2 regions of the Mesorhizobium sp. WSM4307 genome follow, and region 2 is predicted to be linked to the other one. Evidence: riboswitches for the same ligand, from Rfam matches in the RefSeq annotation. Region 2 holds a riboswitch; the other holds the start of a gene.
The links. Region 2 has a riboswitch for cobalamin ahead of FJV83_RS11710 (DUF1636 family protein). Riboswitches for the same ligand answer to the same signal wherever they lie in the genome.
Positions count from the first base shown of each region.

Region 1: it holds a riboswitch for cobalamin, as region 2 does, so the genes downstream of both, FJV83_RS12825 (aromatic ring-hydroxylating dioxygenase subunit alpha) here and FJV83_RS11710 (DUF1636 family protein) in region 2, are expected to answer to the same signal.

Region 1 covers NZ_VFTB01000005.1:17,152-29,121, forward strand. The annotation lists gene FJV83_RS12800 (response regulator transcription factor) at 1-549, opposite strand, end outside; gene FJV83_RS12805 (phosphoenolpyruvate carboxykinase) at 893-2,503, shown strand; gene arfB (alternative ribosome rescue aminoacyl-tRNA hydrolase ArfB) at 2,585-3,022, shown strand; gene FJV83_RS12815 (alpha-ketoglutarate-dependent dioxygenase AlkB) at 3,113-3,742, shown strand; gene FJV83_RS12820 (hybrid-cluster NAD(P)-dependent oxidoreductase) at 3,838-4,935, opposite strand; gene FJV83_RS12825 (aromatic ring-hydroxylating dioxygenase subunit alpha) at 4,956-6,203, opposite strand; cobalamin riboswitch at 6,317-6,518, opposite strand; gene FJV83_RS12830 (DUF680 domain-containing protein) at 7,013-7,210, shown strand; gene FJV83_RS12835 (DUF680 domain-containing protein) at 7,283-7,486, shown strand; gene FJV83_RS12840 (DUF680 domain-containing protein) at 7,554-7,805, shown strand; gene ugpC (sn-glycerol-3-phosphate ABC transporter ATP-binding protein UgpC) at 7,891-9,003, opposite strand; gene FJV83_RS12850 (alpha-glucosidase family protein) at 9,035-10,699, opposite strand; gene FJV83_RS12855 (carbohydrate ABC transporter permease) at 10,704-11,858, opposite strand; gene FJV83_RS12860 (sugar ABC transporter permease) at 11,860-11,970, opposite strand, start outside.
Region 2 covers NZ_VFTB01000004.1:347,691-359,660, reverse strand. The annotation lists gene nuoH (NADH-quinone oxidoreductase subunit NuoH) at 1-218, opposite strand, end outside; gene nuoG (NADH-quinone oxidoreductase subunit NuoG) at 221-2,302, opposite strand; gene FJV83_RS11750 (NADH-ubiquinone dehydrogenase) at 2,376-3,071, opposite strand; gene nuoF (NADH-quinone oxidoreductase subunit NuoF) at 3,133-4,437, opposite strand; gene FJV83_RS11740 (NADH-quinone oxidoreductase subunit E) at 4,448-5,728, opposite strand; gene FJV83_RS11735 (NADH-quinone oxidoreductase subunit D) at 5,729-6,919, opposite strand; gene FJV83_RS11730 (NADH-quinone oxidoreductase subunit C) at 6,929-7,534, opposite strand; gene FJV83_RS11725 (NADH-quinone oxidoreductase subunit B) at 7,539-8,120, opposite strand; gene FJV83_RS11720 (NADH-quinone oxidoreductase subunit A) at 8,111-8,476, opposite strand; gene FJV83_RS11715 (winged helix-turn-helix domain-containing protein) at 8,810-10,009, shown strand; cobalamin riboswitch at 10,039-10,245, shown strand; gene FJV83_RS11710 (DUF1636 family protein) at 10,285-10,713, shown strand; gene cobW (cobalamin biosynthesis protein CobW) at 10,716-11,753, shown strand; gene cobN (cobaltochelatase subunit CobN) at 11,772-11,970, shown strand, end outside.

The sequences.
Region 1 (11,970 bases), on a different contig from region 2:
CAGCGCATCACGGCTTTTTACGACACCGGGGCGCTGCGCCAGCGAATGCAGTATCAGGAATTCGGTGACGGTGAGCGTCACCGGTTCGCCCTTCCAGGTGCAGGTGTGGCGCTCCTGGTCCATGACGAGCTGGCCGCGCTCGAGCGAGCGGGCCTGCTGGCTGGGCGCCTTTGCCGCAGCCTCGCGGGCGCTGGCACGGCGCAGCACGGCGCGCACCCGCTCGACCAGCAGGCGCTGCGAGAACGGTTTGCGGATGAAATCGTCGGCGCCCATCTTGAGGCCGAACAATTCATCGATCTCGTCGTCCTTGGAGGTCAGGAAGATCACCGGCAGGTCGGACTTCTGGCGCATCCGGCGCAAGAGCTCCATGCCGTCCATGCGCGGCATCTTGATGTCGAGGATGGCAAGATTTGGCGGACGCGCCGCCAGGCCTTCCAGCGCGGACGCACCATCCGTGTAGGTCTCGACGCGATATCCCTCGGATTCGAGGGCGATCGACACCGACGTCAGAATGTTGCGGTCGTCATCGACAAGCGCGATTGTTGCCATTTCAAGCGGCTCCCTCATGAGCTGTCCCTTCTTTCGTAGAGAAGGGGCTTTTGCAGGACAAATTAGGTACAAAATGTGGCATAGGCCTTGTCCGCTGTCACGCGCGGGGTGCCGCAGGCCACAATCCTACCTCGACATGGATTGGACGAACGAACATCGCCAATCCTTTGGGCAACCGTGAAACTTTTCGCATATATAAACGATTTAAACAACTTTCAAAATTTTTAAATCGATTAATGATTTGATATCATTTGGCTTTTCTGGTTTTGACCATCTCAGCCCGCTCGGTGGGCGTGCCGGAAATGCGCCGGCAAAGATGCGGCAAATCGTAGAAGGGACACCAATGTCGGAAGTCGGCAAACGCAATCCTGCTTGCCCGATCGATCGTATCGGCCTGAAAACCACCGGTATGGTGCGCTATAATTTTGGCGCGGCCGCCCTTTACGAGGCGGCGATCCGGCGCGGCGAGGCCCGGCTGACCGCGCATGGCGCGCTGGTCGCCGAGACCGGACAGCACACAGGCCGTTCGCCAAAGGACAAGTTCGTCGTCCGCGACGCCAACACCGAGGCGCATGTCTGGTGGGACAACAACAAGGCGATCTCGCCGGCCCAGTTCGAAACGCTGTTCGCCGATTTCCTTGCTCACGCCGCGGACAAGGATCTCTATGTTCAGGACCTCGTCGGCGGCGCCGATGCCGAGCTGAAACTGCCGACGCGCGTCATCACCGAGTTTGCCTGGCACTCGCTGTTCATCCGCAATCTTCTCATCCGTCCGGACAAGGCCGAGCTCGAACAGTTCGTGTCGGAGATGACGATCATCGACCTGCCGTCCTTCCGCGCCGACCCCGCCCGCCACGGCAGCCGCGCGGAAACGGTGATTGCCGTCGACCTTACCCGCAAGATCGTGCTGATCGGCGGCACCTCCTATGCCGGCGAGATGAAGAAGTCGGTGTTCACCATGCTCAACTATCTGCTGCCGCAGAAGGGCGTGATGCCGATGCATTGTTCGGCCAATGAGGGGCCGGCCGGCGAAGCGGCCGTCTTCTTCGGGCTTTCCGGCACCGGCAAGACGACACTGTCGGCCGATCCGTCGCGCACGCTGATAGGCGACGACGAGCATGGCTGGGGCCCGCACGGCATCTTCAATTTCGAAGGCGGCTGCTACGCCAAGACGATCAAGCTGTCGGCTGAAGCCGAGCCGGAGATATTCGCCACCACGCAGCGCTTCGGCACGGTGCTGGAAAATGTCGTGCTCGACGCCGACGGCGTGCCGGACTTCAACGATGGCCGCCTTACCGAAAACACACGCTGCGCCTATCCGCTCGACTTCATCCCTAACGCCTCGAAGACCGGGCGCGCCAGTCATCCCAAAAACATCATCATGCTGACCGCCGACGCCTTCGGCGTGATGCCGCCGATCGCGCGGCTGACCCCGGCGCAGGCGATGTATCATTTCCTCTCCGGCTATACGGCCAAGGTGGCCGGAACCGAAAAGGGCGTCACCGAACCCGAAGCGACGTTTTCGACCTGCTTCGGCGCTCCGTTCATGCCGCGCCACCCCTCGGAATACGGCAATCTGCTGCGCGAGCTCATCGCCAGCCACGGCGCCGATTGCTGGCTGGTCAACACCGGCTGGACCGGCGGCGCCTACGGCACCGGCAAGCGCATGCCGATCAAGGCGACACGCGCTCTGCTGGCCGCCGCGCTCGACGGCTCGCTGAAGACAGCCGAATTCCGCACCGATGCCAATTTCGGCTTCGAGGTGCCGGTGGCGGTGCCTGGCGTCGATAGCGCCATTCTCGATCCGCGCTCGACCTGGGCCGACAAGCCCGCCTATGACCGCCAGGCGGCAAGACTGGTCGGCATGTTCGCCGTCAACTTCGAGAAATTCGAGCCGCATGTCGATGCAACCGTCATGGGTGCGGCGCCACGCATGCAGGAAGCGGCGGAGTAATCGTCACGTCGCTCAGCACCATTGAAGGCCCGATTTCGATCGGGCCTTTTCTTTTGTCCGCCGCCGCGCCATGACTGCGGCATGCCGATCGACGACGACATCATCATATCGGGCGAAGCCGTGATCCATCCCGGTGACCTGCACGAGGATTTCATCCGCTCGTCGGGGCCCGGTGGCCAGAACGTCAACAAGGTGGCAACCGCCGTGCAACTGCGCTTCGACGCGGCCGGCGCGGCCGGCCTGTCGGAACGCGTGCGTGCCCGCACGATCAAGCTTGCCGGCCAGCGCGCCACCAAGGACGGCGTCATCGTCATCGAGGCCGGGCGCTTCCGCACCCAGGAGCAGAACCGGGCGGACGCCCGGGCGAGGCTCACGGCGCTTGTCGCCAAGGCAGCCGAACCGCCGCCGCCACCCCGCAAGAAGACGCGCCCTTCGAAAGGCGCGGTGGAGCGGCGGCTGAAGAGCAAGGCTGGACGCGGCACGATCAAGAAGCTGCGCGGCCGCGTCGGCGACGACTGATCCGTCTGCCAGAACGTTTTCGGGTCGTTGTCAGCGCCTCCGTGTGGCATTCTTCAAGGTCAAAGCAGCAACCGGATTATCACCGACCTCATGCTCGTTTTGCCCAAAGGCGTCCGTCACATGCCGGCCCATCTCTCCCGCGCTGTTCAGGAGGCGCTGGTCGAAGAGGTGAGAGGCATCGTCCAGCAGGCCCCGCTGTTCGTCCCTGCCATGCCGCGCACCGGCAAGGAGATGAGCGTGCGCATGACCAATTGCGGCCTGCTCGGCTGGGTCACCGACAAGGAGCGCGGCTATCGCTACCAGCCGACGCATCCGCTGACAGGAGAGCCATGGCCGCCGATCCCGGAGGGCCTGCTCGATCTTTGGCGGCAGGTGTCGAGCTATCCGAATCCGCCGGAGGCCTGTCTTATCAATTTCTACACGGCCGACGCGAAGATGGGCCTGCACCAGGACCGCGACGAGGCCGATTTCTCGGCGCCTGTCGTCTCTGTCTCGCTGGGCGACGATTGCCTGTTCAGGGTCGGCCAGACGACGCGCGACGGCGCCACCAAATCGTTCAGGCTGAAGAGCGGCGACGTCGTCGTGCTCGGCGGCGAGGGCCGTCTCGCCTTCCACGGCGTCGACCGCATCTATCCCTCGACCTCGGCGCTGCTCAAGAACGGCGGCAGGATCAATCTGACGCTGCGGCGGGTGACGAAGCCGAACGAGAACGCCTTATAAGCCGATCCTGACGCGCGCCCTACCGAGGTCGCCAGGGTCTTGGAAACAGCTGCAACTGCTTGGCAAGGCTGCCGTGGCGGGGCCGCCCGACGTTGTCACGCCTCGATTTCGAGAGCCGAAAGCGGCTTCGAGCAGCAGGCGAGGATGAAGCCGTCATCGATCTCGTGATCGAGGATGCCGCCATTGTGGCTCATCTCGACGGCGCCCGAGACTTTCTTCACCTTGCAGGTTCCGCACAGGCCGAATTCGCAGGCCGCGGGGATCCGCACGCCCGACGAACGCGCCGTCTGCAGCACGGTCTGGCCGGCGATGCACTCGGCATCGACGTCCGAAAGCGCGAAGCGGATCGGTGTTGCCTCGATGGGAACGGCAACGCCGTCTTCCGCGGGCGACGCGAACGGCGCCGGGACTTCCTCCACCGCGGGGGCTGCAAAGCTCTCCTGGTGGTATTTCGTCATGTCGAAGCCAGCGGCTTCAAGCATGCCGCGCACGGCGCGCATGAAAGGATCCGGACCGCAGCAGAAGATCTCGCGTTCGCGGAAATCGGGCGCCAGCAGCGGCAGCCGGATCGCGTCGATGCGGCCCATATGGCCATACCAGCCCTCGCGGCTCGACCGCTCCTCGATCATGAAGCCGAGCGACAGGCCCGGCATATGGCCGCCGAGCAGTTCGAGTTCCTTGCGGAAGATGATCTCTTCGGCGCGCCGCGCGCAGTTGACGAAGCCGACATCGGTCCATGGCGCGCAATCGTTCAGCCAACGCAGCATCGACATCATCGGCGTCACGCCGGAACCGGCCGAGATGAACAGATATTTGGCCGCCGGGTGGCTGTGCAGCGAAAAGTCGCCGCTCGGCCCATAAGCCTTGACGTGCGAACCGGGCACCAGGTGATCGAACATCCAGCGTGTGCCGATGCTGCCGGCCTGCGCCTTCACCGTCACCGCGATCGAGAACGGCCGTGACGGCGACGACGACAGCGTATAGGTGCGCATCAGCGGTCCGTCCGACGTCGGCAGTTCCAGCGTCACGAACTGGCCCGGCTTGTAGCGGAACCAGGTCTGGTTGTCGGAGCGGAAGGTGAAGGTCTTGACGTCAGGCGCCTCGTCGCTGACGCCGATCACTTCCAGCACCTGCAGCCTGTCGTTCCAGGGCGCCATCTGATCGAGATGGCGATAGAGGCCAAGATCCGTCATCGCGTTCATCCCCAAACCTCTCAGGCGACACTGCGCAGGGCCGGCCGGCCGTCTTCGGCAAGCCGTGGGCCGATGAAGGACGCGTACCATTCGACAAACTGGATCACGCCGCCCTCGTGCAGCTCCGAATAGGGGCCGGGCTCATAGGCCGGCGACAGAATGCCGAAGGCGTTTTCCTCGACGATGCGGCGATCCTGGTCGTTGGTCTCGGTCCAGACATGGGTGAGTTCGGCAAGATCGTAGTCGACGCCCTCGACTGCGTCCTTGTGCACCAGCCATTTGGTCGTCACCGCGGTTTCCGTGGCGCTGATCGGCAGCACGCGGAAGGTGACGGCATGGTCGCCGAGGATGTGGTTCCACGTCGTCGGATAGTGATAGAGCAGCAAGGAGCCGATGCGGTCGGCCGAGACGCTGTCGGACAGGTTCTTCTTCACCGCCCGCTTGCCCGTCATCGTGTAGCTGACCGCATCGCGCAGCAGCGGCGCGCGGGTGGCGCGGTATTGCCCGGCCGGATCGATGCGGAACTTGCTCGGCAGCCCGGCCGCCTCGCATTTGGCCCAGTGTGCCAGCATTTCCGGATCGCTGTCGGCGCCTTGCACGCCGGTCACCGTCGGGGCTTCCGGGAAGGTCTTGCACAGTTCCGGGTGATTGCCGGCGCAATGATAGCACTCGCGGTTGTTTTCCCAGACGAGCTTCCAGTTGCCCTTCTCGACGATCGTGCTCTCGAAGGCGATCTTTGCTTCGCTGAGCCGGTGCGGCTTGAGATAGGGTTCGATCATCGCCCGCATCGGCGCGAAGTCGGCGGGTTCCTTGGCCAGGCAGATGAAGATATAGCCGGCCACGCTTTCGCAGGCGACCGGCTTCAGGCCGAACTGGCTTTTGTCGAAGCCGTCTGCCATCTGGCGGGCAAACAGCAGCCTTCCGTCCAACTCATAGGTCCATTGGTGATAGGGGCAGACCAGCTTGGCGGCCATGCCCTTGTCGGTGTTGCAGACGCGGCTGCCGCGGTGGCGGCAGGAATTGTGGAAGGCGTTGATCTTGCCCTGCTGATCGCGCACCAGCACGACAGGGTAGTCGCCGATCTGTACGGTGATGAAGCTGCCGGGCTTGGGCAGTTCGCAATCATGGCCGACGAACAGCCAGTCGCGATACCAGATCAGCTCCATGTCGAGCTTGAAGAAATCGGGATCGGTATAGAAGGGTTGCTCGAGCGAGAAGCCCTCTCTGCGGCCATTCAACAGCCTCAGCATATCGTTGCGCGCATCCATGTCCTGTCCTCATACTTCAAGGACTGAACTGGTGGTGATTGAGGAAGGATGAGACGCAGCTCGGCGAAAGCCGGGCACGCGCGATCCGCCTCTTGACCGCCCACCGCGATCAGTCGAGTTCAAAAATCTCGGGCTGGTTTCCGGGCTCTGGAGTGTCCTTGCGGACGGTCGCGACACCTTCCCAGGCTTTTGCCCAGTGGTCTCCCGTTGCGACTTGAACTCCACCACCGTTGCGGGGGCAGCGCCGGATTTTGACCGGCTTCCCAATTCTCCGCCCCGTCGTCACGAAGCGGCACCTGAGATGACATGATCTAATCACGACAGCGTTTGCGACATCGGCATGAAAGCGACATCGTATCCATGCGGCGCGACACGCATGCGCAACGATCAGGTCACGGGCAGCGGTCACGAAAATCGCCTCCGCCGATAGCTGTGCCGGCTGTCAAAATCGACCCGGAACTGGGGCAAAAGAGGTTAACGGTTTCGAAAAGTGACTATTAGCAGACTCTAAAATCGAACCGAACGGTTCGTTTCTGTTGACGGTGCGTGCAGGACGGTGTGAACGATGGACCTCCGATACAGTCTGTGACCTTGCGGCTGGCGTTTACTAAGTGGTTGATATCAAAAAGAAAAATGCATGGCTCGGAAGCCCTGGCACAATTTCAAGTGGTGGATTCTTGGTCCACACGGAACAACTTCGTGATTGGAAACGGCGAACTGGCTTTCCCACATCGGGCCTGTCCGAACGACGCGATTTCAATCCCAAGACACGCCGCTAGACGGACGGAAAAAATACTGGAGTACCAAAAATGAAAAAGATTGTTCTCACTGCCGCCGCCCTTCTGGCTATTTCCGGCAGCGCCTTTGCTGGTAGCGACCACTATGGTTCGAATGCCGCCGCAGCCACGGCTGTCGACAGCTCGTACACCGCTTCGACCAACAAGTCGGAGCCGGCTGCTCAGACGCCTGCCCAGGGCGCCGATCGCAACCTCTTCGGCAACAACTAACAACAGATCCCGGCCGACAGCGGGCTTTTCGCCCGCCGCTCTGGCCGACCTTGAGAAATTCAGGAGACTAACATGAGCAAGATCATCCTTGCTGCCGCCGCCGTCCTGGCCATTTCCGGCAGCGCCTTCGCTGGCAGCGACAACTACGGTTCCAACGGTGCCAACCAGTCGGCCGCTGCGGCCGACCATTCCTACACGGCTTCGGTCGACAAGTCGGCTCCGGCCACCCAGCTGCCTGCTCAGCAGGGCGCTGACCGCAACCTCTTCGGCAAGTAATGCCGGTTTACGGGAATGGCGGCGATGCCGGCCGTTCCCGTGAAATCCAGAAATTCAGGAGACTAACATGAACAAGATCATCCTTGCTGCCGCCGCCGTTCTGGCCATCTCCGGCAGCGCTTTCGCGGGCAGCGACAATTTTGGTTCCAATGGCGCCAACCAGCCCGCCGTGACTTCGCCCGCCGCAACTTCGATTGACAACTCGCGTACGGCTTCGATCCGCGAGAGCGGCTCGCCTGTCTACAAGCTGCTCAATTCGTCGGGCGACGCGCAGAAGTCCGCTCCTCAGGGCAGCGACCGCAACCTCTTCGGCCGTTAACAGCCGTAGCTGATTTCCAAAAAAGGAGCGGCGGGCCTGGCCCGCCGCTCTTTTTTGTTGCCTTGACCCAGCAGGACCGGCGGCCTCAAGCCGCTTTTGCTTCCGGCTTTTGCAGCGCGAAGGAATGTCCGTCCGCATCGAAGATATGCAGGTCCTCGGCATTGGCGCTCAGCCGCAATGTCGAACCGCGCTTGACCTCGACATTGCCCGGCAGTTTGGTCACCAGCGGCAGGTCGGCGCGGCCGATATCGACATAGACCAGCTGGACCTCGCCGAGCTGCTCGACATAGTCGACCGTTCCCTCGAACAGATAGTCCGCGCCGCTGGCGATCATCAGGTCTTCCGGCCGCACGCCGAAACTGACCGCCGCGCCCTTGGCCGAGGCCGGCGTGGTGATCGGCACCGCCGCCTTGCGGCCGCCGACATGGCTGACGACGGTCGGGTTGCCGGTCTTGTCGATGGTTGCCGGCAGGATGTTCATGGCCGGTGAGCCGATGAACTGGGCGACGAACAGATTGCCGGGTTTCTTGTAAAGGTCCATCGGCGTGCCGACCTGTTCGACATGGCCGTCCTTCAGCACCACGATGCGGTCGGCCAGCGTCATCGCCTCGACCTGGTCGTGGGTGACATAGATCATCGTCGTGTTGGGCATCGATTCCTTGAGCTTGGCGATCTCGATGCGCGTGGCGACGCGTAGCGCGGCGTCAAGGTTCGACAGCGGCTCGTCGAACAGGAACACTTTCGGATTGCGCACGATGGCGCGGCCGATGGCGACACGCTGGCGCTGGCCGCCCGACATCGCCTTGGGCAGTCGGTCGAGATACTTGGTCAATTGCAGGATTTCCGCCGCCTGGCGCACGCGGCGGTCGATCTCGGCCTTGTTCTCCTTGCCGATCTTCATCGAGAACGCCATGTTGTCGTAGACCGTCATATGCGGATAGAGCGCGTAGGACTGGAACACCATGGCGATGCCGCGCTTGGACGGCGGCACGTCGTTGACAACGTCGCCATCGATCTTGAGTTCGCCCGACGTGATTTCCTCGAGCCCGGCGATCGAGCGCAGCAAGGTCGACTTGCCGCAGCCCGATGGACCGACGAAGACGATGAACTCGCCCGATTTGATATCGAGGTCGATGCCGTGGAGAATGTTGAGATTGCCGTAGGACTTCTTCACTTGTCTCAGATTGACATCGGCCATTGGTGTCCTCCCAGTGATTTCCTCAAAGATTTCAGTCTATGCGCCCGAACCAGGCGCCGTAGCCGCCAAGCTCGATCGAACCGGTGCTCGCCTGCCCCGAAAACCCGTGTCCCGGCAAAGGTTGCAGTGATCGGCTGCCAAGGTCAACCTTGGCCGGCTTGGCGCCCAGGTTGAAGACGCAGACAACCTGCTCGTTTCCGGCGCGGCGCGTGAAGGCGACGGTGTCGCCCTCGCTTTCGATGAAGGTGATGTCGCCCTTGGCCAGAGCCGGATGGGCGCGGCGGAAGGTCAGGAAGCGCCGATAGTGCTCGAGCAGCGAAGCCTGGTCGCCTTGCTGGACATTGACCGCCTGCGCCAGATGCTTGGCCGGCACCGGCAGCCAGGGCTTGGCCTGGGAAAAGCCGCCATTCCTGGCGCCGCCATCCCACACCATGGGCGTACGGCAGCCGTCGCGGCCCTTGAACTCCGGCCAGAAGCGGATGCCATAGGGGTCCTGCAGGTCCTCGAAGCGCAGTTCGGCCTCGCCCAGCCCGAGTTCCTCGCCCTGGTAGATGCAGACCGAGCCGCGCAGCGACATCAGCAATGCCGAGATGACCTTGAGATAGGCGACAGGGTCGGCTTCGCCGGCGGCCCAGCGCGAGGCCGGGCGCATCACGTCATGGTTGGAAAACGCCCAGCACGACCAGCCGTCGCTGGCGACCTTGCCAAAGGCTTCCAGCACCGAGCGCACCTTGGCGGCGCTGATCTTTTCCGGCGCCAGGAAGTCGAAGGAATAGCACATGTGCACGCGCTTGCCGCCGGCCGTGTAGGCGGCCACGACTTCCAGCCCGCGCTGCGAATCGCCGACCTCGCCGACGGCGGCGGTTGCCGGATATTCGTCGAGCAAAGCGCGGAAGCGTTCGAGGAAGCCGAGATTTTCCGGGCGGCTCTTGTCGTAGAGATGGTCCTGGTAGTTGTAGGGATTGACCGCCGGCGCGGTCTGGTCGTTGCGTTCTTCCGGCGGCAGCGGCGGATTGTTTTCCAGGCCCTGACTGTGGAAGTAGAAATTGATCGTGTCGAGGCGAAAGCCGTCGACGCCGCGTTCCAGCCAAAAGCGGGTGACGTCGAGCAGCGCATCCTGGACTTCACGGTTGTGGAAATTGAGGTCGGGCTGCTCGGCCAGGAAATTGTGCAGGTAATATTGCTGGCGGCTGGTGTCCCACTGCCAGGCCGACCCCCCGAAGATCGACAGCCAGTTGTTGGGCGGCGTCCCGTCGGGCCTGGCGTCCGCCCAGACATACCAGTCGGCCTTGGAATTGCTACGGCTCGACCGGCTTTCCTTGAACCAGGGATGGATGTCGGCCGTATGCGACAGCACTTCGTCGATCATCACCTTGAGACCCAGCCGGTGCGCCTCCGCCGTCAGCGCGTCGAAATCGGCCAGCGTGCCGAACATCGGGTCGACGTCGCAATAGTCCGAGACGTCATAGCCGAAATCCTTCATCGGCGATTTGAAGAAGGGCGAGATCCAGATGGCGTCCGCGCCGAGCGCGGCGATGTAGGGCAGCCGTCCGATGATGCCCTTGAGGTCGCCGATGCCGTCGCCGTTCGAATCCTGGTAGCTGCGCGGATAGATCTGGTAGATCACCGCGCCTCGCCACCAGTCGCGATCGATGGCGAGGTCGGGGTTCGAACTGGCTTTCAAAGCGGATTGCATGGTTTCAGCCTCCTTTCACCGAGCCGGCGAGCAGCCCGCGGACGAAATAGCGCTGCAGTGAGAAAAAGACGATTAGCGGCACGATGATGGTGATGAAGGCCGATGTCGTCAGGATCTCCCAGTTGCCGCCGCGAGAGCCGAGCAGCGCGTTGAGCTTGGCCGTCAACACGATCTGGTCGGGTGCCGTACCAAGGAAAACCATCGCCACCAGGAGATCGTTCCATACCCACAGGAATTGGAAGATGGCGAAGGAGGCCAGCACCGGGAAGGACAGCGGCAGCACGATCTTGACGAAGATCTCGAAATCGCTGGCGCCGTCGATGCGGGCCGATTCCATGATCTCGCGTGGCAGGCCGGCGATATAGCTCCTCAGCAGGTAGATTGCGAAGGGCAGGCCGAAGCCGGTATGCGCCAGCCAGATGCCGAGATAGGTCTTCGACGGCACGCCGAAGAAAGTACCGACGCCGTTATAGAGCTTGAGCAGCGGGATCAGCGACATCTGCAGCGGCACTACCAGCAGGCCGATGATGACCGCGATCAGCAGCGCACGGCCGGGAAACCGCATCCAGGCCAGCGCATAGGCGGCAAAGGCGGCGATCAGGATCGGGATGACCGTCGCCGGTATGGTGACGGTCAGCGAATTCATGAACGAGCGGCCGATGCCTTCCGAGAACAGCACCGTCTGGTAGTTGTCGGGGGTGAATTTCGGCGGCGCCGACGAAGCATAGTAGAGACGCTGGCCGCGGTCGCCTTCGAACGCCTTGGGCGAGGTCATGACGAAGCTGCCGTCGGCATTGACCTGCAGGGTGACGCCTTCACCCAGGTCGGCCGATGAGCCGGCCGGATATTGCGTCGGAGCGGCCGCCTTGACGCCGAAGGCGCTGATGTTGCGCTTGGCGCCATCGCCGAAAATGTTGCCCTCGAGAACGTACTTGCCGTCCTTCTGGGTCTGCGCCGTGGCGGGCGGCAGCCGCCCGGCCTCGGTCTGGCTGGAGCTGGCGAATGAATTCCACCAGCCCGAGGCGACTATCTGGTCCTTGTCGCGCAGCGACGAGACCAGGATGCCGAGTGTCGGAATGGTCCAGATGGCAACGAAGACCAGCACCGCTATGTGGACGCCGAAACGGCTGGCGAAGGATTTTCCGGTCGCGACGGCCATCTCAATGTCCTCCCGTCTCTTTGTTCGCCTGGCGGATGTTCCAGACCATGATCGGGATGACCGCTATCATGATGATGATGGCGATCGTTGCGCCGCGGCCGAAATCGCCGCC
Region 2 (11,970 bases):
GGCTCCTTGAAGACGAATTTCAACAGATCGGCAAAGGCCTGCAGCGTGCCCCAGGGGCCGACGACGTTCGGACCGCGGCGCAGTTGCACCGCCGCCCAGATCTTGCGGTCGGCGTAGAGGATGTAGGCCACGAAGATCAGCAGCACCACGATCAGCACGACCGACTTCAGAAGGATCAGCAGCGCCGGCAGCACGTAGAAGGAGAAGAAGGTGTCCATGCTTATTCCGCCGCCTGCTTGAAGCCGCTCTTGGCCAATGCCGAACATTCCGCCATCACGGCCGATGCCCGTGCGATCGGGTTGGTCAGGTAGAAATCCTTGACCGGCGAGGTGAAGGTGCCCTTGTTCAGCCGTCCGCCGAGCTTCGCCACGCCGGCGATGTCCTCGGCATTGCCGGCCGCGACCTGATCGATGCGGGCCAGATGCGGGTACTCGCCATAGAGTTTGGCGCGCAGCTGCGGCAGCGAATCGAACGGCAGTTTCTTGCCCAGCACATCGGACAGGGCCCTGAGGATCGCCCAGTCCTCGCGCGCATCGCCAGGCGCGAAGCCGGCGCGGTTGGTCTGCTGCACACGCCCTTCGGTGTTGACGTAGGTGCCCGACTTTTCCGTGTAGGCAGCCGCCGGCAGGATGACATTGGCGCGGTGAGCGCCGTGGTCGCCATGGGTGCCGATATAGACGACGAAGGCGCCGCCGGTCTTGCCCATGTCGATCTCGTCGGCGCCGAGCAGGAACAGCACGTCCGTTTCGCCAAGCATGGCGGCGACGTCCTTGCCGCCCTCACCCGGCACGAAACCGAGATCGAGGCCGCCGACTCTGGCCGCCGCATTGTGCAGTACGGCAAAGCCGTTCCAGTCGGCGCGAGCGGCATTGACGGCAGCGGCGAGCTTCGCCGCCTGGCCGAGCACGGCCGCGCCGTCGGCCCGCGCCAGCGCGCCCTGGCCGATAATGATCAGCGGATGCGTCGCCTTCTTCAGCGTCTGGAAGAACTTGCCATTGCCGTCGGCCAGATCCTTCAGCGAATCCGGCCCGGCACCGAGCAATTCATACTCGTAGCGCGTGTCGCCGATATCGCCGATGACCCCGACCGGCAGATTGCCGACCCGCCAGCGCTTGCGGATGCGCGCATTGAGTACCGAGGCCTCGAAGCGCGGATTGGCGCCGATGATCAGCACCGCGTCGGCCTGCTCGATGCCTTCGATGGTCGGGTTGAAAATGTAGCTGGCACGTCCGAGCGCCGGATCAAGCGCGGCGCCATCCTGGCGGCAGTCGACATTCTTGGAACCCAGCGAAGCCATCAGCAGCTTCAGCGCGTAGATTTCCTCGACGGCAGCGAGATCGCCTGCAATGGCGCCGATCTTCTCGGGCGAGGTCTTCGACACCGCGTCCTTGATCGTCGCGAAGGCTTCGGCCCAGCTTGCCGCAACCAGTCTGCCGTCCTTGCGCACATAGGGGCGGTCGAGGCGCTGCGTGCGCAATCCGTCCCAGATGAAGCGGGTCTTGTCGGAAATCCACTCCTCGTTCACCTGCTCGTTGACGCGCGGCAGGATACGCATCACTTCACGGCCACGGCTGTCGATACGGATCGCCGAGCCGACCGCATCCATCACGTCGATGGATTCGGTCTTGGTCAGTTCCCAGGGCCGCGCCTGGAAGGCGAAGGGCTTGGAGGTCAGCGCACCGACCGGGCACAGATCGATGACATTGCCCTGCAGTTCCGAGGTCATCGCCTGTTCGAGATAGGTGGTGATCTCGGCGTCCTCGCCGCGGCCGATCAGGCCGAGTTCGGAAATGCCGGCGACTTCCGTGGTGAAGCGGACGCAGCGCGTGCAATGGATGCAGCGGTTCATCACCGTCTTGACCAGCGGCCCGATATACTTGTCTTCGACCGCCCGCTTGTTCTCATGATAGCGCGAGGAATCGACGCCGAAGGCCATGGCCTGGTCCTGCAGGTCGCACTCGCCGCCCTGGTCGCAGATCGGGCAATCCAGCGGATGGTTGATCAGCAGGAACTCCATCACGCCTTCCCGGGCCTTCTTGACCATCGGCGTGTTGGTGAAGATTTCCGGCGGCTCGCCATTGGGGCCGGGGCGCAAATCGCGCACGCCCATGGCGCAGGACGCCTGCGGCTTGGGCGGCCCGCCCTTCACCTCGATCAGGCACATGCGGCAATTGCCGGCGATCGACAGCCGCTCATGGAAGCAGAAGCGCGGCACTTCCGCGCCCGCGTCTTCCGCCGCCTGCAGCAGCGTGTAATGGTCGGGTACAGTGATCTCTTTCCCGTCGACCTTGAGCTTTGCCATTCGCTTCAAACCCCTGCGGATTTCCCGCAATCTCATTTCCCGGGCGCGACAGACGCGGCGCCCGGCATTACATTCACTTCTTCGCGGCCAGCACAGCCGCCTGCGCAGTCCAGTCGTCACGGCCGATTCGGCCGTTGAACGACAGATAGTCGTCGACCCAGGCGATCTCCTGCGGCGACCAGGCGGCGATCTGGGCATAGGTCCAGATGCCGAGCCCATTCAGCACCTTTTCCAGCTTCGGGCCGATGCCCGATATCGCCTTGAGGTCGGACGGTTTCGCCGGCTTGTCGATCGCCTTGGGCTGCCTGAAATCCTCGGGCAGCAGCACATCGGCGGCCTCACTCGTTGCCGGAGCGACATTCACCGCCGGCGCCGTGGTCGCGGCTTCCTTGGCGGCGATGTCGGTGACCTCCTGCGCGAAGGACTGCGCCTCGGCAATCATGGTCTTGGCCGTCGCCCGCGCCCTGACGGACGACGAACTCGCGTCCTCGAATTGCTCGACGCGTGCCTCGAAATCCTCGATCAGCGGCTGCATGAGGCGCTGTGATGCCTCGGCGGCGCCCGAAAGCGCCCCCAGCCAGACGCCGAACGCATGATTGGCAAACCCAATGCCAAGCGCCGACATCGCCGCCGCGCCCGCGACAGGGTGCACGAAAAGGTTGATGGCGCTGGCCATCTCCTTCGGCATCATCCTGGTCAGGTCCTGATTCATCTTCTCGATCTGGTCCAAATTGGGCATCAATGGGTAGGGTGTCGAATACGGCGCCATAGAGTTCTCCCGGTCGTTTCTTCGTTCGCCCCGCCCCGTTATTCCAGCATTCAAAAATCGTCTATTCCGCCGCCACCATCACCGGTTCGGCCCGATGCGCGTTGCGCGAAAACTCGTCGATGCGCCGCTCCACCTCGCCGCGGAAGTGCCGCATCAGGCCCTGGATCGGCCATGCCGCTGCGTCGCCCAGCGCGCAGATCGTGTGGCCCTCTACCTGCTTGGTGACGTCGAGCAGCATGTCGATCTCGCGCTTCTGCGCCTCGCCGCGCACCAGCCGCTCCATCACCCGCCACATCCAGCCGGTGCCTTCGCGGCACGGCGTGCACTGGCCGCAGCTCTCATGCTTGTAGAAGTAGGACAGCCGCGCGATCGCCTTCACGATATCGGTCGACTTGTCCATGACGATGACGGCGGCCGTGCCCAGGCCGGATTTGAGGTCGCGCAGCGCGTCGAAATCCATCGGCGTGTCGATGATCTGCTCGGCCGGCACCAGCGGCACCGAGGCGCCGCCGGGAATGACCGCCAGCAGATTGTCCCAGCCGCCGCGAATGCCACCGCAATGCGTCTCGATCAGCTCGCGGAACGGGATCGACATCGCCTCCTCGACGGTGCAGGGGTTGTTGACGTGGCCGGAGACGCAGAACAGCTTGGTGCCGACATTGTTGGGCCGGCCGAAGGACGAGAACCAGGCAGCCCCACGGCGCAAGATGGTCGGCGCCACCGCGATCGATTCGACATTGTTGACCGTGGTCGGGCAGCCATAGAGGCCGACATTGGCCGGGAATGGCGGCTTTAGCCTGGGCTGGCCCTTCTTGCCTTCCAGGCTTTCCAGCAGCGCCGTCTCTTCGCCGCAGATATAGGCGCCGGCGCCGTGATGCATGTAGACGTCGAAATCATAGCCGGACGTGTTGCCCTTGCCGATCAGCTTGGCCTCATAGGCCTCGTCGATGGCGCGCTGCAGCGCCTCGCGCTCCCTGATGAACTCGCCGCGCACATAGATGTAGGCGGCGATCGCGCCCATGGCGAAGCCGGCGAGCAGCGCTCCTTCGACCAGCGTGTGCGGATCGTTGCGCAGGATGTCACGGTCCTTGCAGGTGCCGGGCTCGGATTCATCGGCGTTGATGACGAGGTAGCTTGGCCTGCCATCGCTCTGCTTGGGCATGAACGACCATTTGAGGCCCGTCGGGAAGCCGGCGCCGCCGCGACCGCGCAGGCCGGACGCCTTCATCTCGTTGACGATCCATTCGCGGCCCTTGGCGACGATGCCGGGCGTGTTGTCCCAGGCGCCGCGCGCCATCGCGCCGGCTAGCGACTTGTCGAAGAGGCCGTAGATGTTGGTGAAGATGCGGTCTTTATCCTGAAGCATTTTTCGTCCCTCAGACCGGCTTCTTGCCGAAGACGCGGATGTATTCGGCGACGCCGCCCTTGGCGAGCGCCTTGGCCTGCTTGACCCAGTCGTCGCGCTCGATACGGCCCTGGAAGGAGAGATAGCCGTCCACCCACTCGCGCTCGGCCTTCTTCCAGGAAGCGACCTGCGCGAACGTGAAGATGCCCAGCGTATGCAGGACGCCCTCTATCTTCGGGCCGACGCCGGAGATCAGCTTGAGATCGTCCACCGCGGTCGGCCTGTCGATCCCGGCCGGGCGGTTCTTGTCTTCCAGCGACGGTTTCGCCGGCTTGGCGGCCGGCGCCTTGGCTTCCGGCGCCTTGAAGGCAGCGGCTGGTTCGGCCTTGGATCTGGGCCCATTGCGCTGCTTGGAGACCTTCTCGACTTCCGGCGCTGCCTTATTGGCATTGGCGGCCGAATGCAGCGGCGCCGAAACGCTCGCCGCCTTTTCCGCCGCCGGTGCCACCTTGGTCTTTGAGGGTGTCTTCAGCGCCGGGCTGGTCTCGAGCGCGTCGGTCTTCGGCTTGCTGGCTTTGGACGGCGCGACCGGAGCGGCAGCGGGCGCCGGGACGGGCGCGGCGATGATCGCGTCGGGTGCCGCCTTGGCGGCCTTGGCTGCTTCCCTGGCCTCGCGGTCGCGGGTCGACTTGAGGATCGCCTTTTCGCTTTTCAGCGTCGTCAGGCCGGAGGCCGGCTCCGAGCCGGTGCGGCCGTTCTGCGGCCCCGGCACCACCGAAGCGCCCTTGCCCGCATCATAGAGATCGATGATTTCGGCCAGCCGTTCCGGCGTCAGGTCCTCGAACGTATCCTTGAAGATCATCACCATCGGCGCGTTGACGCAGGCGCCTAGGCACTCGACCTCTTCCCACGACAAGGTGCCCTTGTCATTGGTGTGGAACTGGTCGTGATGGATTTTCGAGCGGCAGACATCCATCAGCGCTTCCGAGCCGCGCAGCATGCAGGGCGTGGTGCCGCAGACCTGGATGTGCGCGCGGGTGCCAACGGGATTGAGCTGGTACTGCGTGTAGAAGGTCGCGACCTCGAGCCCGCGAATCCTGGGCATGCCGAGCATGTCTGAAATCGTCTCGATCGCCGCCTTGGTGACCCAGCCTTCCTGCTCCTGCGCCAGCATCAGCAGCGGAATGATCGCCGACTGCTCGCGGCCCTTCGGGTACTTCTTGATCCATTGCTTCGCCGCTGCCGCGTTCGCCCGGTTGAAGGCGAAGGATGCTGGCTGGACGCTGGCTTCTGCGAGACGGCGGACTGACATTTAGCGATCGACCTCACCAAACACGATGTCGAGGGAGCCAAGAACGGCGGTGACGTCGGCCAGCATGTGGCCGCGGCAGAGGAAATCCATGGCCTGAAGATGCGCGAAACCGGGCGCGCGCAGCTTGCAACGGTACGGTTTGTTGGTGCCGTCGGAAACGAGATAGACGCCGAACTCGCCCTTCGGCGCCTCGACGGCCGCATAGACCTCGCCGGCCGGCACGCGATAGCCCTCGGTGTAGAGCTTGAAGTGGTGGATCAGCGCTTCCATCGAGCGCTTCATCGCCTGACGCTTGGGCGGCACGACCTTGCCGTCGAGGTTCGACACTGGGCCGGTGCTTTCCTTGCCGAGCAAGAGATCGACGCATTGCCGCATGATCCTGGCCGACTGGCGCATTTCTTCCATGCGCACGAGGTAACGGTCGTAGCAGTCGCCGTTCTTGCCGATCGGAATGTCGAAATCCATTTCCGAATAGCATTCGTAGGGCTGCGACTTGCGCAGGTCCCAGGCCGCGCCGGAACCACGCACCATGACGCCCGAAAAACCCCAGGCCCAGGCATCGGCCAGCGAAACAGTACCGATATCGACATTGCGCTGCTTGAAGATGCGGTTGCCGGTCAGCAGTTTGTCGAGGTCATCGATCGATTTCAGGAACGGGTCGATCCACTTGCCGATGTCCTCGACCAGCTGGCGTGGCAGGTCCTGGTGGACACCGCCGGGGCGGAAATAGGCGGCATGCATGCGCGAACCGCTGGCGCGCTCATAGAACACCATCAGCTTCTCGCGCTCGACGAAGCCCCATAGCGGCGGGGTCAGCGCGCCGACGTCCATCGCCTGGGTCGTCACATTGAGGATGTGCGACATGATGCGGCCGATCTCGCAGTAGAGCACGCGGATCAGTTGGCCGCGCTTCGGCACCTCGATGCCGAGCAGGCGCTCGGCGGCCAGCGCGAAGGCGTGCTCCTGGTTCATCGGCGCGCAATAGTCGAGCCGGTCGAGATAAGGGATGGCCTGCAGATAGGTTTTTGCCTCGATCAGCTTTTCCGTGCCGCGGTGCAGCAGCCCGATATGCGGATCGACGCGATCGACGACCTCGCCATCGAGCTCCAGCACAAGGCGCAAAACGCCATGCGCCGCAGGGTGTTGCGGGCCGAAGTTGATGTTGAAATTGCGGACGGAGGTTTCAGCCATTCTGGCGCCTCAATTCGTCTTGGCTTTTTCATCGCCCGGCAGGACGTAATCCGTCCCTTCCCATGGCGAGAGAAAATCAAAATTGCGGAATTCCTGCTTGAGCTCGACCGGCTCGTAGATGACGCGCTTGGCTTCGTCGTCGTAACGCACTTCGACAAAACCGGTCAGCGGGAAATCCTTGCGCAGCGGGTGGCCTTCGAAACCGTAGTCGGTCAAAAGGCGACGCAGGTCGGGATGGCCCGAGAACAGCACGCCATAGAGGTCGTAGGTCTCGCGCTCGAACCAGTCGGCACCGGGATAAACGCCGGTGATCGAGGGCACCATCGTCTCCTCGTCGGCCTGCACCTTGACGCGGATGCGCACATTCTGTTTCGGCGACAACAAGTGATAGACGACGTCGAAGCGCTTGGCCCGCGACGGATAGTCGGCGCCGCAGACATCGATGATCGAGATGAACTGGCAGCGCGCATCGTCGCGCAGGAAGGTCACGACTTCGATGAGGTCGCGCGGCTCGACATGGATGGTCAGCTCGCCATAGGCGAGCACCGCGTCATTGACGCGACCAATCAGCCTTTCGCCGAGATAGGTCGACAGTTCGCTAAGGGATGCGGCCATGGATTTACCGTTCGATCGTGCCGGTGCGGCGGATTTTCTTCTGCAGGAGAAGAATGCCGTAGAGCAAAGCTTCGGCGCTCGGCGGGCAGCCGGGCACATAGATGTCGACCGGCACGACGCGGTCGCAGCCGCGCACCACCGAATAGGAATAGTGGTAGTAGCCGCCGCCATTGGCGCAGGAGCCCATCGAGATGACGTAGCGCGGCTCGGGCATCTGGTCGTAGACCTTGCGCAGCGCCGGCGCCATCTTGTTGGTCAGCGTGCCGGCGACGATCATGATGTCGGACTGGCGCGGCGACGCGCGCGGCGCGACACCGAAGCGCTCCGAGTCGTAGCGCGGCATCGAGGTGTGGATCATCTCGACGGCGCAGCATGCCAGACCGAAGGTCATGAACATCAGCGAGCCGCTGCGCGCCCAGGTGATCAGCGCCTCGGTCGAGGTGACCAGGAACCCCTTGTCGGCGAGCTCATTGTTGATTTCGAGGAAGAAGGGATCGTCCTCCCCAACCGGCCGACCGGTGTTGGGATCGATGATGCCCTTCGGCTTCGGCGCGACAAGGGTGCCTGAACTGTCGTTCAATCCCATTCCAGCGCTCCTTTTTTCCATTCATAGGCAAAGCCGATGGTCAGCACTGCCAAAAACACCATCATCGACCAGAAACCGAGCATGCCGATCTTCGAGAAGGACACAGCCCAGGGAAACAGGAAGGCCACTTCCAGATCGAAGATGATGAACAGGATCGACACCAGGTAGAAGCGGATGTCGAATTTCATGCGGGCATCGTCGAACGAGTTGAAACCGCACTCGTAGGCGGAAAGCTTTTCGGGATCGGGATTGCGGTAGGCCACCAGGAACGGTGCGGCCAGCAGCGCCAGGCCGACGACCAGCGCCACGCCGATGAACAGGACGATGGGCAGGTACGAACTGAGAAGTGCGTTCATGCAGCGGCTTTCCGTTGGCGCCAATCCACTTTGATTACAGCACCGGACCTTAATGCGGAAGCGTGACAGATTAACCGCTGAACCGTTTTAAGGGGCCTATGCTGCAACGCGGCGAGGGTTAGCGCAGCACTTCCAGCGAAGCAAGTCAAACCTTGTTCAAAACGCCGGCCTGGACGGCATATCCGGAGAAACTGGTCCGATCCCCTCCTGTTTGATTTCCTTCGCCTTTTACTCCACTTTTCTCTCCTGACAGGGTTGCCGCAAAAACCCTGCTAGCATGGGCTGGAATCACCCGTCGGACCTCGGTCGAAACGCCCTTAGAGTGACAGCTGCATGAAGGAAAAGATCTCGCTTGCCGCCGCCCGGCGTATTGCGCTCGCCGCACAGGGATTTCTCGATCCCCGCCCAAATGGCACACCCGATCGCCGCCACTTTGCCCGTGTGCTCTCCCGCACCGGCCTGCTGCAGATCGATTCCGTCAGCGCGGTGGTGCGCGCGCATTACATGCCGCTCTATTCGCGGCTCGGCCCCTACCCACTGGCGCTGCTCGACAATGCCGCGGTGACGCGCAAGCGCACGGTCTTCGAATACTGGGCGCATGAGGCCTCGTTCCTGCCGGTCGAGACCTACCCGCTGATGCGCTGGCGCATGCAACGCGCCGAGCAGGGCGACGAGATGTATCTGGGCCTGGCCAAATGGGGCCGCGAGCATGCCGCGTACATAGAAGAGATCTACCGCGAGGTCGTCGCGCGCGGCCCGATCGCGGCTTCGGCGCTGGAAGGCCAGAAAGGTTCGGGCGGCTGGTGGGGCTGGAGCCATGCCAAGCACGCCTTCGAATGGCTGTTCTGGGCCGGCCGCATCACCACGGCGCACCGCCGCGGCTTCGAGCGCTTCTATGATCTGCCCGAGCGCGTGCTGCCGCAGGCGATCCTCGATCTGCCGGTGCCGGCCGCCGAGGACGCGCACCGCGAATTGCTGCGCATTTCCGCCCGCGCCCACGGGGTGGCGACATCAGGCGATTTGCGCGACTATTTTCGGCTGTCGCCGGCCGACATGAAAGGCCGGCTGGAGGAACTGGTCGAGTTGGGTGAACTGCTGCCGGTGCGCGTCGAAGGCTGGGACAAGCCGGCCTACCTTCATAAGGACGCCCGCCTGCCCCGGAAGATCGAGGCCCGCGCCCTGCTGGCGCCGTTCGACCCGGTCGTCTTCGAGCGCTCGCGCTCGGAGCGGCTGTTCGATTTCCACTACCGCATCGAGATCTATACGCCCGCCGAGAAGCGCCAATACGGCTACTACGTCCTGCCTTTCCTGCTCGGCGACAGGATCGTCGCGCGTGTCGACCTCAAGGCCGACCGGCCAGCCAGCGTCCTGCGCGTCCACGCCGCCTACGCCGAGCCCAAGGCACCGCCCGAGACCGCCGCGCAGCTCTCCGAGGAACTGAAGCAGATGCAAGGCTGGCTCGGCCTTGAACGCATGGAAGTGACGCCTGCCGGCGATTTGGGCCTGGCGCTTGCCGACATCGCCATGTCGTAGCCGTGCGTTGACACCGCTGCCTGCAAAAGCCTAAATCCGCTCCAGACGGTCCCTTGCCCGCAACGGCAGGGGCTAAGAGGGAATGCGGTGAGAGGTGAAAAATCTCAAATCCGCGGCTGTCCCCGCAACTGTAAGCGACGAGCCAAGGCCGAAAGCCACTGGGATGTTCCCGGGAAGGCGGCACCCAAGGCGATAACCCGCGAGCCAGGAGACCTGCCGTCTGCGACAAAAGAATCCGATCGCCCGGCGGGTTTCCGGGCAAGGAGCCCGGTTTTTTGGACCAGAACGGCAGTTTTTCGGCTGGCACAGAGGACAATTCGTCCGCCGACGGCGAAGCCTTGGCCGGCGTCACGGTGATCGTCTGCGCCTCGTGCCGCGACGAGACTGGCTCCGACGCCCATCCCCGCGCCGGCGAACTCTTGGCTGACGACACACGCCGCGCCGCATCTGATGGAAACATCCGCATCCACACGGTCGAATGTCTCGGCAATTGCAAGCGCCGGCTGAGCGCCGCGATCCTACGCGACGGCTGCTGGAGCTACGTCTTCGGCGACCTGACCGTGACCAGCGGCGCCGACCTCGTCGCCGGCGCCAAACTCTTCGCCACCTCGACGGACGGCCTCATTCCATGGCGCGACCGGCCTGCTTCCCTCAAGCGCGGCCTCGTTGCCCGCATTCCTCCCCTCGACCTGTTGAAGGACTGATCATGAGCGCTTCCGTCACCCGCGTCCCCTGTACCGTCGTCACCGGCTTCCTCGGCGCCGGCAAGACGACGCTGGTCCGCCATCTCCTGGAGAACGCCGGCGGCAAGCGCATTGCGATCATCGTCAACGAGTTCGGCGACATCGGCATCGACGGCGAGATTTTGAAGGGCTGCGGCATCGACACCTGCCCGGAGGAAAACATCGTCGAACTCGCCAATGGCTGCATCTGCTGCACCGTGGCCGACGATTTCGTGCCGGCGCTCGACCAGATCCTGTCGCTCAACCCGAAGGTCGACCACATACTGATCGAGACCTCGGGCCTGGCCCTGCCCAAGCCGCTGGTCCAGGCGTTCCAGTGGCCGACGGTGAAGAGCCGCGTGACCGTCGACGGCGTGATCGCTGTGGTCGATGGTCCCGCACTTGCCGAAGGCCGTGTCGCCAACGACATGGACGCCTTGCAGGCGCAGCGTGCGCAAGATGACAGCCTCGATCATGACGACCCGGTCGAGGAACTGTTCGAGGACCAGATCGCCTGCGCCGACCTGATCATCCTGTCGAAAAGCGATCTGATGAACGCCGCCGGCTCGGCCCGCGCCAACGCCATCATCGGCGAACACTCCGCCCGTGCCGTGAAGATCGTGCCGACCTCGCATGGCGAGGTCGATCCCTCCGTGCTGCTCGGACTTGGTCTCGCCGTCGAGGACGACATCGAGAACCGCAAGTCGCATCATGACGGCGCCTTCGACCACGAGCATGACGACTTCGACACCTTCATCGTCGACATTCCCTCGATCGCCAATCCGGACGAACTGGCACAGCGCGTGGCCGCCGCCGCCGAACAGGAAAACGTGCTGCGCGTGAAAGGCTTCGTCGAGGTCGGCGGCAAGCCGATGCGGCTCTTGCTGCAGGCGGTCGGCCCGCGCGTCAATCATTACTACGACCGCGCCTGGACCGCCGAGGACGACCGCCGTTCGCGCCTGGTCGTCATCGGCCTCAAGGGGCTGAACCGCCCGGCAATCGAGCGTATACTCGCCGGCTGATTTCAGACACGGGCCGCGATGCATATCCTCACCACGACCTCCGCCTCGCTCGACGATCTCGCCGAGCCGGTCGATCTGCGGCAGACGCCGGCGGATATCGTGGCCCTGTCCTTCACCGACAGCGACCTCGCCGGACTGGCGGCCGCCTGGAAGGCGGATGCCGCCCGCCTGCCCTCGATGCGGCTGGCCGCCCTGCGCGACCTGCGCCACCCGATGT